4 regions of the Psychrosphaera aquimarina genome follow, and region 1 is predicted to be linked to each of the others. Evidence: predicted binding sites of a transcription regulator. Region 1 holds the regulator's gene; each other region holds the start of a gene.
What was found. The regulator sigma-54, encoded in region 1, starts transcription at its own class of promoters, with help from an activator protein. The targets are predictions, from matches to a motif close to GTTGGCACGNNNNTNGNNT.
Positions count from the first base shown of each region.

Region 2: RT723_RS07375 (flagellar basal body rod protein FlgF) is a predicted target of sigma-54. The motif match lies at 2,060-2,078, and genes of this name have one in related genera.
Region 3: RT723_RS08045 (FlgO family outer membrane protein) is a predicted target of sigma-54. The motif match lies at 1,545-1,563, and genes of this name have one in related genera.
Region 4: RT723_RS09850 (LPP20 family lipoprotein) is a predicted target of sigma-54. The motif match lies at 2,517-2,535, and genes of this name have one in related genera.

Region 1 is NZ_JAWCUA010000010.1:307,677-311,635, reverse strand. It holds gene lptB (LPS export ABC transporter ATP-binding protein) at 1-576, shown strand, start outside; gene RT723_RS13310 (RNA polymerase factor sigma-54) at 628-2,121, shown strand; gene hpf (ribosome hibernation promoting factor) at 2,155-2,442, shown strand; gene ptsN (PTS IIA-like nitrogen regulatory protein PtsN) at 2,534-2,983, shown strand; gene rapZ (RNase adapter RapZ) at 2,984-3,853, shown strand; gene RT723_RS13290 (HPr family phosphocarrier protein) at 3,843-3,959, shown strand, end outside.
Region 2 is NZ_JAWCUA010000007.1:165,424-169,382, forward strand. It holds gene flgH (flagellar basal body L-ring protein FlgH) at 1-413, opposite strand, end outside; gene flgG (flagellar basal-body rod protein FlgG) at 432-1,220, opposite strand; gene RT723_RS07375 (flagellar basal body rod protein FlgF) at 1,243-2,010, opposite strand; gene RT723_RS07380 (DUF2802 domain-containing protein) at 2,194-2,631, opposite strand; gene RT723_RS07385 (chemotaxis protein CheW) at 2,703-3,197, opposite strand; partial or broken gene RT723_RS07390 (chemotaxis protein CheW) at 3,270-3,959, opposite strand, start outside.
Region 3 is NZ_JAWCUA010000007.1:321,344-325,302, reverse strand. It holds gene RT723_RS08050 (tetratricopeptide repeat-containing sulfotransferase family protein) at 1-843, shown strand, start outside; gene RT723_RS08045 (FlgO family outer membrane protein) at 878-1,510, opposite strand; gene RT723_RS08040 (dipeptidase) at 1,682-2,845, shown strand; gene RT723_RS08035 (hypothetical protein) at 3,112-3,959, shown strand, end outside.
Region 4 is NZ_JAWCUA010000007.1:742,642-746,600, forward strand. It holds gene RT723_RS09840 (YgiQ family radical SAM protein) at 1-1,558, shown strand, start outside; gene RT723_RS09845 (DUF2750 domain-containing protein) at 1,566-1,919, shown strand; gene RT723_RS09850 (LPP20 family lipoprotein) at 1,988-2,461, opposite strand; gene RT723_RS09855 (flagellar assembly protein T N-terminal domain-containing protein) at 2,717-3,913, shown strand.

The DNA of each region.
Region 1 (3,959 bases):
GGATTAGTGCCTAACGATAAAGGCAGCATCACATTAAATGATGTAGACCTAAGCCACGAACCTATGCACGTACGAGCTCGCCAAGGCATAGGGTATTTACCACAAGAAACATCTATCTTTCGAAAGTTATCTGTATCTCAAAACATCATGGCTGTGCTTGAAATGCGCAAAGATTTAAATGCCAATGAAAAAGCCGATAAGTTAGACGATCTGATCTCTGAATTTCATATTGAACATATCAGAGACAGCGATGGTATGGCCCTATCTGGTGGAGAACGCCGTCGAGTAGAAATCGCCAGAGCATTAGCTGCTGACCCGAAAATAATCTTATTAGATGAACCATTTGCTGGTGTAGATCCTATATCGGTTATAGATATTAAAAAGATAATTCAACAACTTACAGCCAAAGGTATTGGCGTTCTAATTACCGACCATAATGTGCGAGAAACACTTGATGTCTGCGAAAAAGCGTATATCGTAAGTCATGGAGAACTCATTGCGGAAGGAACTCCTGAACAAGTTTTAACAAGTGAAATTGTAAAACAAGTATACCTAGGCGATCAGTTCAAGTTATAGTAACTATCACTTACGAGTAATCAGTTAAACGCGTTTAAGTAACGGAATTAAATGAGACCTACATTACAACTCAGAATGGGTCAGCAGTTAACAATGACCCCTCAACTGCAACAAGCTATTCGTTTATTGCAATTATCTTCATTGGAATTACAACAGGAAATTCAAGAAGCTCTTGATAGTAACCCGTTGTTAGATGGTGAAGACGAACAGCAATCACAAGATCTTGATGCAGAATATGATGGTGACCTTAAATCATTGCAGGAAGGTACATTAGACACGACTTCCGATGACGACAATGAGTGGTCTCAAGAAGAGATGAGTTCGAACGAAGCTTTGCAAAGTGAAACCATTTCTGAAGAACTCCCAATGGACTCAACGTGGGATGACTACATGAGTGCTGCTCCTGCGAGTTCAGGTCCCGCTTATGAAGGTGAAGACACCGTATACCAAGGTGAGACAACTGAAAATATTCAAGACCATTTATTGTGGCAATTAAATTTATCTCCATTTACCGACGAAGACTTAGCCATCGCAACCGCCATTATTGATGCGGTTGATGAAAAAGGGTTCTTAACTATCTCTACTGAAGATATTGTTGAAAGCATTGACAATGAAGACGTTGAAATAGAAGAAGTTGAAGCGGTACTTAAACGAATTCAGCATTTTGACCCTGTTGGCGTTGCAGCCCGTAATTTACAAGAGTGTTTGTCTATTCAATTAAAACGATTTTCTGACGACACGCCTTGGAAAAACGAAGCTATAGATGTCATCGACAACTACATTGATTTATTAGCCAATCGTGATTACCGCACTCTGTTACGTAAAGCCAAATTAAAAGAACCAGAATTAAAAGACATTTTGGAACTGATCCAACAACTAAATCCTAACCCTGCCAGCATCGTTATTAAAGACGAAATTGACTACGTGATCCCTGATGTAAGTGTGGTGAAGAAAAAAGGCCGTTGGATAGTTGAGCTAAATCCAAATTCTATGCCTAAACTTAAAATAAATGAACAATATGCATCGTTAAGTAAGACATCAAAAAATGCCAACGATACTCAATTTGTTCGTTCTCACTTACAAGAAGCTAAATGGTTTATTAAGAGTTTAGAAAGCAGAAATGACACATTATTAAAAGTATCTAATTGTATTGTTCAACAGCAACAGGCGTTTTTTGAATATGGTCCTGAAGCAATGAAACCTATGGTACTCAATGATGTTGCCGAAATGGTCGATATGCACGAATCAACGATATCTAGGGTTACCACCCATAAATATATGCATACACCTAGAGGAATTTTTGAACTTAAGTACTTCTTCTCAAGTCATGTTAGTACTGAGAATGGTGGAGAATGTTCATCTACTGCAATTAGAGCCCTTATTAGAAAGCTCGTTGCAGCAGAAAACCAAGCAAAACCGTTAAGTGATAGTAAGATTGCAGAGATTTTGGCTGACCAAGGTATCCAAGTCGCCAGAAGAACCATTGCAAAATACCGGGAATCGTTAAACATTCCCCCTTCAAACCAAAGAAAACGTTTGGTGTAAGCCAAGTAAAACTTAATACAGAAGGAATTTCTTATGCAAATAAACCTAACATGTCGTCATATTGACACTACTGAATCTTTAAAAGAATATGTCGATACAAAATTTGCCAAATTAGAGCGACATTTTGATCATATTAATAACGTCCATGTGATTTTAGACGTTGAGAAACTAGCACAGAAAGCAGAAGCAACCATGCACGTAAATGGTGGAGAGCTGTTCGCAACCTCTGAGCATACCGACATGTATGCGGCCATCGATTCATTAATCGATAAGCTTGACCGACAGGTCATTAAACACAAAGAAAAATTAACCAAACATTAATTTAATCATTATTCTGGAAATACCAAGGACGGTATTTCGTAACCTTACCTTTTGAGTACACTTCAAAAGTAAATGTAGTAAATGAACGTCAATGAACCTTAAGTTTCTTCTCCAACCAGAAAGTACAAAACGATTAACTAACTGTGCGAGTAAAAAGAAAGTGCTCGAACAAATCGCCCTGTTAGCCAGTGAACAACTCCCTGACCACTCATTTGATGACATATTAGAAAGTCTAATGAATAGAGAGAAGTTAGGCAGTACCGGAATAGGCAATGGAATTGCTATCCCTCACGGAAAACTAACTAACATAAAAAAAGCCGTAGCTGTTTTTCTAGTTAATCAAGATGCGATCAATTACGACGCCATTGATAAACGTCCCGTTGATATTTTTTGCGCCTTATTAGTTCCGGCAGATCAATGTGATACCCACTTGTCTACACTTGCATCTATTGCTAAGTTATTAGATAACAAAGAAACAGTTAAAAATTTACGCCGAGCTGAAACAGACCTCGACGTTTACAACATAGTTGAAGCAGCATAGATGCATATATTTATAGTCAGTGGTAGGTCAGGTTCAGGGAAGACAGTCGTTCTAAGGGTTTTAGAAGATCTTGGCTATTATTGTGTTGATAACCTACCTGTCAATTTATTACCCGCGTTATCTCATTCTCTTGAAAAAAATTACGACCAAGTTGCCGTAAGTATAGACGTGAGAAATTTACCCACCTCTGAACAAGAATTAATGGATAACCTTGATTTCTTACCAAAGGGCGTCAATGTCACCGTATTATATATTGATGCTAGTGATGAGGTTTTGATCAGACGATACAGCGAGACCCGTCGTCTGCATCCCCTTTCAAGAGGCGAGTCGTCTTTACCAGAAGCGATTTCACAGGAACGTAAATTATTAGATGAATTAGCTAACCGTGCTGATTTATACATAGATACTTCTCAACTTAATGTACATCAATTAACTGAGATGGTACGAGAGAAGATATTAGGTAAGTCATCAAAAGAGCTGGTATTAACCTTTGAATCATTTGGTTTTAAATACGGTGTGCCTAATGATATCGATTTTGTATTTGACGCTCGTTTTTTACCTAATCCTCATTGGGAGCCAGAATTAAGACCGCTTACGGGTTTAGATTTACCGGTTAGAGAGTTTCTTGCTGGCGAGCCTTTAGTGAATAAATTTGTTTTTCAAATTAATAATTTTATGTCCACTTGGTTACCACATTTAGAACGAAATAACCGTAGTTACCTGACTATTGCTATTGGTTGTACTGGTGGTAAACATAGATCCGTTTATATTGCAGAAACATTAGCTAGACAGTTTAAGTCCAGAGATAAAAACATCCGAGTCCGCCACCGTGAAATGGCCCGTTACGAAAGTGAAAAAGATGGAAAGTAGTCGCACCGTAAAAATAGAAAATAAATTAGGCTTGCATGCAAGAGCAGCAACTAAATTAGCTCAATTAGCTCAACAATTTGATGCTTCTGTCACCCTGACTCAGGCC
Region 2 (3,959 bases), on a different contig from region 1:
TTGCCATCGGACTCAAGCCCTAACTCTAAAGTATTTCCACCAATAGTAGGAGCCAGTCCATTTAAACCAACTAAAGGCGACAAACTCGCATCCGTTTCTTTTTTAGTTTCAGTTTTTGCTGTTTTTGACGCTTGAGTATTTTCCAATAACAATACCGTTATAATATCGCCAACACGCCTAGCCTTAGTATCTGAATACAATCCATTAGACCAACCCGTATGGTATAAACTACCGGTAGATACCACGTTTTCTGTAGGTATCTCTGGCATAATCGGAGCAAAAAATGGATCTTCTTTTTCAACGTTATGGTTCACAGCACAAGCCGTCAAAAAACTAACAAGCCCTGTAACTAAGATTAAACGCCCACAACGGTTCATTTTTTTGATTAGTCGTTGTTGAAAAATTTGATTCATAATTATTTTCCTACTCGATTAAAGTTGCTGAGTAATGAAGCTAAGCATCTGATCTACTGTTGAAATAACTTTTGAGTTCATTTCATAAACTCGTTGACTTTCAATCATGTTTACCAATTCTTCCGTTACATTTACATTCGATGTTTCCAATGCGCCTTGAACAACAATACCTAAACCATCAAGTCCAGGATTACCCTGATTAGGCGCACCACTGACTCCAGTTTCAGTAAATAAGTTTTGTCCAATTGGTTCTAAACCAGCAGGGTTAATAAAGTCAGTAATGGTTAACTGCCCTATTGCCACACCAGCGCCTTGGCCTGGAATTTGAACACTGATCTCACCTTGCTGTGAGATAGTTACTGACTGTGCATCTTCAGGAATATTAACTTCAGGCTGTAATGGGAAGCCCGCACCAGATGTGACTAAACGACCATTTTCATCAATAGAAAACTGTCCATTTCTGGTATAAGCCAAGGTGCCATCAGGACGTTGTATTTCAAAAAATCCATTTCCTTGGATCATGAAATCTAAACTATTATCTGTGGTGGTCATGTTACCTTGCGAAAAATTCTTCTGAGTAGCTACAACTTTTGTGCCAGCACCCACCATTAGACCATTGGGCATTTCCGTATCTTGAGAAGAGCGCCCACCTGGTTGATTGATGTTTTGATACAACAAGTCTTCAAATATTGCTCGACTTTTCTTAAAACCAACCGTACTCGCATTCGCTAAGTTATTAGAAATAACCGCTATATCTGTTTGTTGGGCGTCTAGACCCGTTTTACTTATCCACAATGCTGGATGCATAGAAGTCTCCTAATTAATTCTTTTATACAATTCGTAATAACTGATCTTGGCTTTTATCTACTTCTTCAGCCTTGGTCATCATTTTTATTTGCAATTCATATTGGCGCTGGTGAGATATCATTTGCACCATTTCATCAACAGGATTGACGTTACTCATTTCCAACGCGCCACTTACAATGCCGATATTTGGCGATGCTTCACAAAAGCTACATAATTCATTTGATAAAATTGATTCTTTAGAACGAAATAAACCATCCGCACCTTTTGTTAATGCGCCGTCGGTTGGTGGTTCTATTAATTTAATTCGGTCAACGACTTCAAGGAAGTTTGCAGGTGCCCCCTGTGGTCTCACAGTGATGGTTCCATCTCCAGCTATTTCGACTTTTTCTATAGGTAATGGGATAATAATAGGACCATTCTCACCTATGATTGGTGTTCCTTTTGCCGTCGTTAACATACCGTCGTTGGTAATTTGTAAATTACCCTCTCGTGTATAAGCTTCGTCACCTTGTTTATCTTGTACAGCTAACCAACCTCTACCAGATACTGCAATATCTAAGTCTCGGCCTGTCGTCGAAATTGAACCGTGATCCATATTAGAGCCGGGACGTTCAGCCATTGCAAAAACCCGTGTAGGTAAACCTTCACCAAATGCCTGCATAGAACGCTGTTGTTCAAAATCAGACCTAAAACCGGCTGTTCGGGTATTGGCTAAGTTATTAGCATTCATTGAAATGCCAATTAAGTTTTGTTTAGCTCCGGACATGGATACATATAAAAGCTTGTCCATTGGTGTCCCCTGTCAATATTTCGACGTGATTATTACTGTTGTTTTGAGATTGCACTAAACGTGCCAAAGGATATGAAATTTGGAAGGGTTATAGATCTGTATCGTATTTAAAGGCTTATAACCTAGAGATAGATTAAGCTAGACTGATTTTGTGAAATGTTTAAATATGTTGATGTAAATTACTTATTTTTTATAAATAGAAATTAATAGTTCCGCTTCTGCACGAGGAATTTCACACTCAACAACGAGTTCATCAATGTCTGCGCCCATCTCTATCATTTTCTTAGCCCGACCATACAACTTATGTTCACTGGATTCTGAGTCAATATTACTTTGCAATAATTGAGTCGTGCTTGCTACTTCTTCAATTCGGACTTCTAATTGTTCAAGTGGAGCTAAACAAGCGGTAAGGTTTTTATTGATATCAGTTATCTGCTGCTGCTGTCGGTTGGTGATATTTTCATATATTGTTATTTTGTCGTTTTGCTCATCTAACTGTTTTTTCAGCACATCGATATCGTCTTGTTTGTCGGCTAAACGACGTATAATTTGACTAAACGCTAAAATAATAACAATAGCAAAACATAAGATAACAACACTGTTTATTGCAGGCCAATACATGATAAAACCATTTTAAATATTAGAATAAAAAAGGCAGCGATAGCTGCCTTAAATTAATAAATATCCGATAATTATAAATCAGATATTTCGTCCCATTCATCATCAGACATTAATTTATTTAAGTCTACTAAAATTAGTAGCTCACCGCCTCTATGACTTACACCTTGAATGAATTTAGCACTTTCTTCGGTACCAACATTTGGTGCGCTATCTATTTCAGACGTCTTAAGGTAAACCACTTCAGCAACACTATCTACCATAATGCCAATAACTTGTTTTTCAGATTCGATGATGACGATACGAGAATTATCACTCACATCACCTGACATTAACGCAAAACGAGCTCGAGTATCGATAACCGTCACTACATTACCACGTAAATTAATAATGCCTAAAACATAATCTGGCGCACCTGGTACAGGTGCAATTTCTGTATAACGCAAGACTTCTTGAACTTGCATAACGTTTATACCGTAGGTTTCTTCCTCTAGCTTAAACGTTACCCATTGCAATACTTCGTCATTGCCATCGGCTACATGATTTACTGGGGCTCTTTCTTCACTCATTTGAGCAACTCCTAATTGAAAACCTACTATTTTTTGTCTAGCATTTACACCTTGTTCAAGCATGGCAATTAAATCGCTGACATGCAACAAAGCACACATTTTTTCTTTAATCGTACCTAGCAACCAAGGTCTTTTACCTTGACCATTACGCCATTTTACTGCGTCAGGGTGAATCGTTTCAGTTTCAACGAGCTTTTCTGCCGTTAATCCCCAATCACTCTCACCTAAGGTTATTAAGTACTTATAATCGATCGAGTCTTTCATGTTTGCATCGTACTTTTCTGGCATTACCCAAAGAGCAGAATCAACCACATTTAATTTTTTCTCACGGTTTAACATGACACCTTTAAACCACTTTGGTTTACCAATCAAACTATTCACTTCCGTTAAGTTATGAATACCACCTAACTCTTTTAATGGCACGGCTAACACTAAACCTGCGACCTCAAAAAATAAAGCTTGAAATGGTTTATCAGGAAACTCGTCTACTACAACCGCCTTTTGCTGCGGTTCAACCACAACTTCAGCTTGGCTTTGAATATCTACTTCCGTACTCACTAAATCGACTGATTTAGCCTCATCTTTAATATTTATTTGTAATTCTTGTTCAACGTTCACCTGTTGCAACAACTTTTCAACTGCATTTGGCTCTGCAATTAGCGGCTCAGGTTGTTCTTTATAAGCTTTCACATTACTTACCGCTGACACAATTGGTCTCAATTGGGATTGTTGTTTTTCAGGTAGTGGCGCTTTAGCCAAATA
Region 3 (3,959 bases), on a different contig from region 1:
TTTACAGACCGAATTGATCATATTAAACAATATGACTCTATTTATTTAAAAGACTTAAAGAGGACTGAATATACTCAGCAATCAATGGTATTTATGATTGGTTTTCCTAGGTCTGGCTCAACACTTTTAGAAACGATGTTAGATACACATAATAGTATTGTTACTTTGAGTGAACCTTTAACTATAAGTAAAGTAATAGAATCAGCTAAAAATATAACAAATCAAGATTATCCTAAATGCCTAACAAAATTAAATAAAACAGAGTTAATACATCTAAAAAAAGTATACTTTGATGAAGTTGAAAAAATAATAGGGGATACTTATAAAGGCAAAGTATTGATTGATAAAATGCCGTTAAATATAGGACATTTACCATTAATAAATATGCTATTTCCAGAAGCGAAGTTGATTGTAAATATAAGGCACCCTTTAGACGTAGTGATAAGTAATTTCCAACAAGATTACAAGATTAATTATAGTATGTCTTTTCTGTTTTCCATAGAAAGTATAGCAGAGCGTTATGCGCAAATTTTTGAATTTTATGAGCTTAATTGTCGTGAGTTTAAGCTCGACAAAATCGAAATACGTTACGAAGATTTGATTGAAAACTTGGATATGGAATTGACTAAGTTGATGGCGTTTTTATCACTTGAAAAAGATTCTAAATACAAAGATTACCAAAAGCATGCTAAAAATAAGGTGATAAACACGGCTTCAAAAAACCAAGTTTCACAGAGTTTATATCAAACTTCTCGATATAAGTGGGTCAATTATAGAGAACAAATTCAACATATAGTCCCTACATTAGAAAAGTATATTTTTAAATTTAATTACGAGGCTTAGTTCTAAGTCTAGATAAACCTCGTATTTAGTATATTTACTGAATTAAAGTAGGCACTAATTTTGATGCTGATGCAATGACATTGTTTGTTGATAACGATACAATACGAGAATTGATAATTATCCCGCTTTCATTTTCTATTAAAGTCCCTGTTAATACATAACCTATATTAAGATCTGTTTTTAATTCATGTATTCTTCTAGACATTGCTAAGTCACCGTTAGGAGTGACTTGAATAAAACTTGTAACTTTGTAATCACTTACAGGTATTCCAACTCCTTTTAATTCATTAATAAAATACTCACTGACTTGATTCCCTAATAAAGTTGTATTATTGAGTGTAGAGTCAAGTGTTACAAATGAAGTCACTGCGACTGGTAAAGTTAAATTTTGCGACAACTTACTTTTCAACTCCATTGCCATCTGTTCAACATACTCGCTAAGCTGTACGAAGTTAATATTTGATTTAAATAAAGTTGGATCTTGAGCTTTTTCAGGGGAAGATACTGAATTGTTCCCGGACGTATTAAATGTTAGATGTGAAGAAAGTTCCCTGCAGTCCATGACTTCACCTTCATCACTAAAACAAATATTTTCTTCAGGCAGGCCTTTCGACGCGCACCCCAATATTGCTAGCGTTATAATAGATAAAGGTAAAAGTTTATTCATAATAAGTTCCAAATGCTGAAAATTCATCTTAAATAAGCAATATTCTAGCCAAACTAAATATTTTTTAGCGTGTTTATTTTCATATCATAGAAGTGTATTGTCCTACGTGAGAAATATAAATTCAAATAAGGAAGTAAAGTGAAGTCAACTATCTCAATTGTTGCGTTAGCTATTAGCACATTTGTAGCTTTTAACGCTCAAGCTATAGACGTTACCCCTAAAGCCAAAAAATTGGCGCAAGAAACGATTATCTTAGACAGCCATATTGATGTCCCTTACCGAGTACATAAAAAGTGGGTTGATGTTACTAAAGCAACAAAAGGCGGGGATTTTGATCATCCGCGTGCGGTTGCTGGTGGATTAAATGCGCCTTTCATGTCTATTTATATTCCTGCGACCTATGAAGGTGAAGGGAAGGACTTTGGGGTTCAGTTAGCGCATCAGTTAATTGACTCAGTAGAGGCAATTGCCCAACGTGCACCGGACAAGTTTGCCGTTGCATACTCAACTGCAGATGTATACTCACAGTTTGAACAAGGTAAAATCTCATTACCTATGGGTATGGAAAATGGCAGCCCTATCGCCAACAGTTTTGAAAACTTAGCCATGTTCCATGAACGTGGTATTCGTTATGTTACGCTTTCACATTCGTTATCTAACCATATTTCTGACTCTTCATACGACTTACGTCGTCAATGGAAAGGATTAAGTGAGTTTGGAAAAACGTTAATTCCTGAGATGAATCGCATTGGTATGATGATTGATATTTCTCATGTATCTGATGCTGCGTTTTATCAAGCGTTAGAATTGACTCAAACTCCCGTTATTGCGTCTCACTCTTCACTTCGTAAGTTTACGCCGGGGTTTGAGCGTAATATGGATGACGAAATGATCAAAGCACTAGCTAAAAACGGTGGTGTGATTCAAATTAACTTTGGTTCTAGTTTTGTGTCAGCAGCGCCACAAGAGTGGCAAAACAAGTTAAAAGCAAAACTAGAGAAAGAGAACGCAAAATGGGGCGAAGAAAAAGCCGAACGTATAGCTAAGTTATATAAAGAAAATAACCCGTACCCATTTGCTAGCCTAGACACCGTACTTGATCATATTGATCATGTTAAAAACTTAGTGGGTGTTGACTATATCGGAATTGGTTCTGACTACGATGGTGTTGGTGATTCATTGCCGCGCGACTTGAAAGACGTGTCTTACTTCCCGCAGCTAGTTCAAGGTTTAATGAACCGTGGTTATTCAGATGCAGATATTAAGAAAATACTGTCTGGCAACTTTATGCGAGTTTGGAAGCAAGTAGAACAGTTTGCTGCAAAATCTAAATAAACGTTACCATTTAGATTCTTTTATAAACAAGCTCTAATAGGGGGTCACTCCGTCATTAGAGTGTTAAATTTAAGCTACTGGTATCAGTGCAGATATCAGTAGCTTTTTTATATAGGCCTTTTAGTTACAACCCCCATATTTAACTATTTATCTAGGTTTTCCCCTATACATCTCTGTTAACTTTTTATTTACTATGTTGTAGTCTTATTAGACCAGTCGATGAATTTCAAAAATATAATTTCTATACCAGAGTGAGAATGTAATTTATGACTTCAATTCATGATTTAGCTAAATGCATATTGTTAGATGATGTAAACGACGTGTTTTACCGCAGTTTATGTTTTAGTACTTATGCTCGCTCTGAATATGATGACAAAACGGCCACAGAAAAGAAGTTAGACGTCATGTTAGACCAAAGGTTAGCAAGACAGTTAAACTGGAGTTCGTCAATTTGTAGTTTAGATACCGCGACGCATAAGTTTAGTCATTTACTGGAGTCGTTGATCAATAAACAGATATCACAGACTAGCTTAATCTCGATGATTGAAGATAATTATTGGTTAAGATCTGCAATTGAAATAGAACTTGGTAAAGAGGTTTTTGCCGAAGCTATCGCACAACAAAATTTATTAGAGCATTTAAAAACACCGGTTATTAATAAACGTATTGCCCATATAGGTTGGCGATATTTTGCTTCTCAAATGAGTGACCATAATCAATATTTATTACAACAAATCATAGAGTTTTCAGACGCTGTGGCTCAACAAACTATCCAAAACTCTTTTGAAGAGAGTGAACTCGTTGATGAAGATATGGCGTACCACTTAGCTTTTGTGAACTCTTATTCGTTTGTGGTTTTACTAAAATTGTTTGACAAAGCGGTACAGTCCATAAAATACGAAGCATTAAATACCACCGCATTTGAATGTGAACAGCAACGTGAATTAATAAACCAATACTTACCAACTGCGGAAAGTTTATTGAGTTTTATGATCTTTGATGAGTTTCTCAAACCGCACGTATTTGATAATTTAAATCTGGTTCAAGATACATACACCAATTTACTTAATGGCACCGAAATTTTAGATGGTAAATCTAAAATATTTATAAAATC
Region 4 (3,959 bases), on a different contig from region 1:
CCCTTATCAAGAATATGATGCCAATACCTGTAGTAATAAAGACCAAGCTATTGAAGACAGTGCTGTTGATGCTAGCGCGAATCAAACGGGTGGCCAAGCCATCGTAGTTCAGCCATATAACCGTGTTAAAGACAAAACTCAATTACGTCGTCCTTGGGACCGCGTATATGTAAAATTACCCGCTTATGAAGTGGTATCAAAAAATCAAACGTTATACGCACATACCAACCGTATATTGCACCAAGAGACCAATCCTGGCTGTGCTAAAGCATTAATGCAACGCCACGGTGATAGAAGTATTTGGATAAACCCTCCTGCGTTTCCGTTAGAAACTGAAGAAATGGATTTTGTGTTTGGCATGCCTTACGCTCGCGTTCCTCATCCTAAATACGATGGTAAAAAGATCCCAGCATACGACATGATAAAAACATCAGTTAATATCATGCGTGGTTGTTACGGTGGTTGTACTTTCTGTTCTATTACTGAACATGAAGGTCGAATCATTCAGAGTCGTTCTGAAGATTCAATCATAAATGAAATTGAACAAATTCGTGATGTAGTGCCTGGGTTTACAGGGGTTATTTCAGACTTAGGTGGCCCAACGGCAAACATGTATATGTTACGTTGTCAGTCGGCTAAAGCAGAGGCCACTTGTCGTAGAGCATCATGTGTTTACCCTGATATATGTAAGCATATGGATACTGACCATGAACCAACGATTAAATTGTATCAGCGTGCTCGTGAACTTAAGGGCATAAAGAAAATATTAATCGCCTCTGGTGTGCGCTATGACTTGGCAATTCAAGATCCACGTTACGTTAAAGAGTTAGTAACACACCATGTTGGCGGTTATTTAAAAATAGCGCCAGAACATACCGAAGAAGGTCCATTATCTAAGATGATGAAACCAGGTATGGGTAGCTATCACAAATTTAAAGAGTTGTTTGAGAAGTACTCTAAAGAAGCCGGTAAAGAACAGTATCTTATTCCTTACTTTATCGCGGCTCATCCTGGGACAACAACCAAAGACATGATCAACTTAGCCTTGTGGTTAAAAGAGAATAAATTCCGTCTTGATCAAGTGCAAAACTTTTATCCGTCACCAATGGCAACAGCAACCACTATGTATCACACAGAAATTGATACATTACATAAAGTGAAGAAGACCAACTCAACCGTTGCGATCCCTCGTGGTGAAAAAGAGCGCCGTTTACATAAGGCTATCTTGCGTTATCACGACTCTAAAAACTGGAAAATGATCCGCCATGCGTTAAAAGAGATGGGACTAGCCAAATTAATTGGTCATGGTGTTAGTCATTTAGTTCCACCTGCATCTGAGAACGAAGAACGTTTGGGTAACCGACGTAATGGCCCTCAAGGTAAAGGACAAAGAGCATTATCTCGTCATACGGGTTTAGGTCAATTTAAACCGGGTGTTAAATCCGACAAAAAACCTAAGAGCAATACAACGAGTAATAACTCATCAAACAAAAATTCAACGGGTGCCGGCGTTAAAAAAACGGGCAACAAACCAGGTAACAGAAGCCGCATAAGGTAATAAATAAATGTCAGACGTAAAAACAGAATTCTTTGCAGAAGTTCAAGCAACACAAATGCTTTGGGCATTACAAGATAAAGAAAACGAAGGTTGGGTTGTCGTTGACTCAGCCAACTTTGAAGATGCTGAAACTATGCCGTTATGGTCTACAGAAAGCTTAGCTTTAAAAAGCTGCACAGACGACTGGGCAGATTATAAACCAACTCAAATTTCTGTAGCCGATTGGTTAGAGTTTTGGTTTGAAGACTTATCTGAAGACAATGTGATCATTGGTTTAGATTGGCAAGACGAACAAGAATGTGCTGAGTTAGAACTTGGTGATTTCACAAAACAAATTGCTGATATTGAGAAATTAAAATAACTCAATGTGTCGAACAAAAAAAAAGCGCTAGATGTTAATCTCAGCGCTTTGTTTATATTGGTGGCCTATTAATAATAGTCCACTTTTTTGATGGTTCTTGAACGGGTATTTATACGATACAGTTCATAAACCAATTTCATATCCAATTCTAGTTCAGTAGCGTAAGTATCACCGACCGGGTATACCTTAACAATTCTGGCTCCACGAATTACACCTGATACTTTTGAACGCAGCTTATCATCTGACGATACTAAGTTTTTCATTTCTGTTTGACCTTGGATCTGCTGGCCGTAAACTTGCTCAGTTAATTCTCGATAAGCATCAAGCTTTGATGCACGCATCGCCATAATACTCTTTATTTCAGCACTGTCTCCCGGCTGAGCATTGATTGGGGCATAACCTATTGCACGGATAATAGGGTAGTTTTTAGGTTCTTCATATTCCCATACAACGTGTTTATCCAATAAGGTACCGCAGCCTGAAATAACCAATGTAAATAATATGGCAATACTTGGTACTAATCTTGATGATATATTTTTCATATAATCCATTAACACAATTCTCTAGTTATCGCTGATGAGTCATTATCAATACTCTATTCAATAATTGAGCCAATCATTTAAGTCACGCTAGCTACAAGCTAACCTTATATATTATATAGGTTTTTTCCTACTCAATCTTTGGCTTAGATTTTGCTGTTGTAGTACCCAAAGCGTTTATCGTTTGCCTGTGACAATTTTTTGTCGTGTTCGTTAATGGCAAGCAACTTTAATTACCGATAATTAGTGAATGAGAATATGTTTATTAACGCCAAAATTACCAAAGTATGTGTCACATTGTTATTAATGTTGAGTGTCACCGCAGTTCATGCTGAGTGGTACGAGGCAACAGGACAATCCAAAATACGCCACGGTGATTATAAAAGTGCTAAAAATAGAGCCTTACAGGATGCAATAAAACAAGCCATGTTATTTTCTGGTGCCAGTGTTTCAAGTGTACAGAAAATATCACAAGGTCTATTAGTTGATGATCACACGCAAATTCAAGCACTAGGTATTGTTAATCAAATTGAAATTGTTGAAGAAAGGCAAAGCGGTAATTCCTTTTCTATTACTGTGCGTGCTGATATTTTTGCCGAAGATGCACAATGTTATTCATCAGAATTTAGTAAAAAGATAGCTGTCACACAATTTCCAATTCAACATTGGGAAGACGCTAAAATTGGCGGCTTGTATAAGTTAGAGAAAGAGATCCCTAGAAAAATACTACAGTTACTCAAAACCGGTGCAAACGGCGTCTATCCTGTCGCTTGGTTAGATAAAAAGTTAAATGTAAATATCGACTTTGAACAACAAGGCCGTGTTCGTCACGAATTAATTGATGCCGTAGCTAACAATGCCAATACCCAGTTTGTTATGTTCGGCCGCATCACAGATTTATCATTTGGGTCTAAAACAAACGACTTTAAATTTTGGCAAGATGACCAGTTTGAGCGTTTTTTCGCGTTAGAAATATTAGTGGCTAATGCCCTAACCCATGAAGTGTTATACCAAAATAAATTCCACACTTTCGCTGACTGGTCCACACCACAAAACCAACAAGTAAATATAACAAGTAGAAAGTTTTGGGATGATGATTACGGTATCGCAATTGAAAGTTTATTAGCCGATGTACGCAATGACTTATTTTCAACACTGAGTTGCCAACAATTACAAAGTAAAATTATGGCCGTTAAAGATGGGGAGCAAATTCAACTTAATATTGGTCGTGGTCAAGGCGTTAATATTGGTCAAGAATATCGAGTTTCTTATCGAGCGGATGTCATTGATGATAGAGGCAATCTGTTAACTAACTTTGTTATCAGCCCTTACCGAGTAAGAATCACCCAAGTGTATGAAAATACAGCAATTGCAGAATCATTAGACTCTGACTTTATGAATAATGTGCAAGTTAATGATGTTATTGAGTTAAAAGATTGGAACAATGCTTGGTAATTACAACATATCTTTCAATTATAGGGATTTCCTACTTGTATGATCA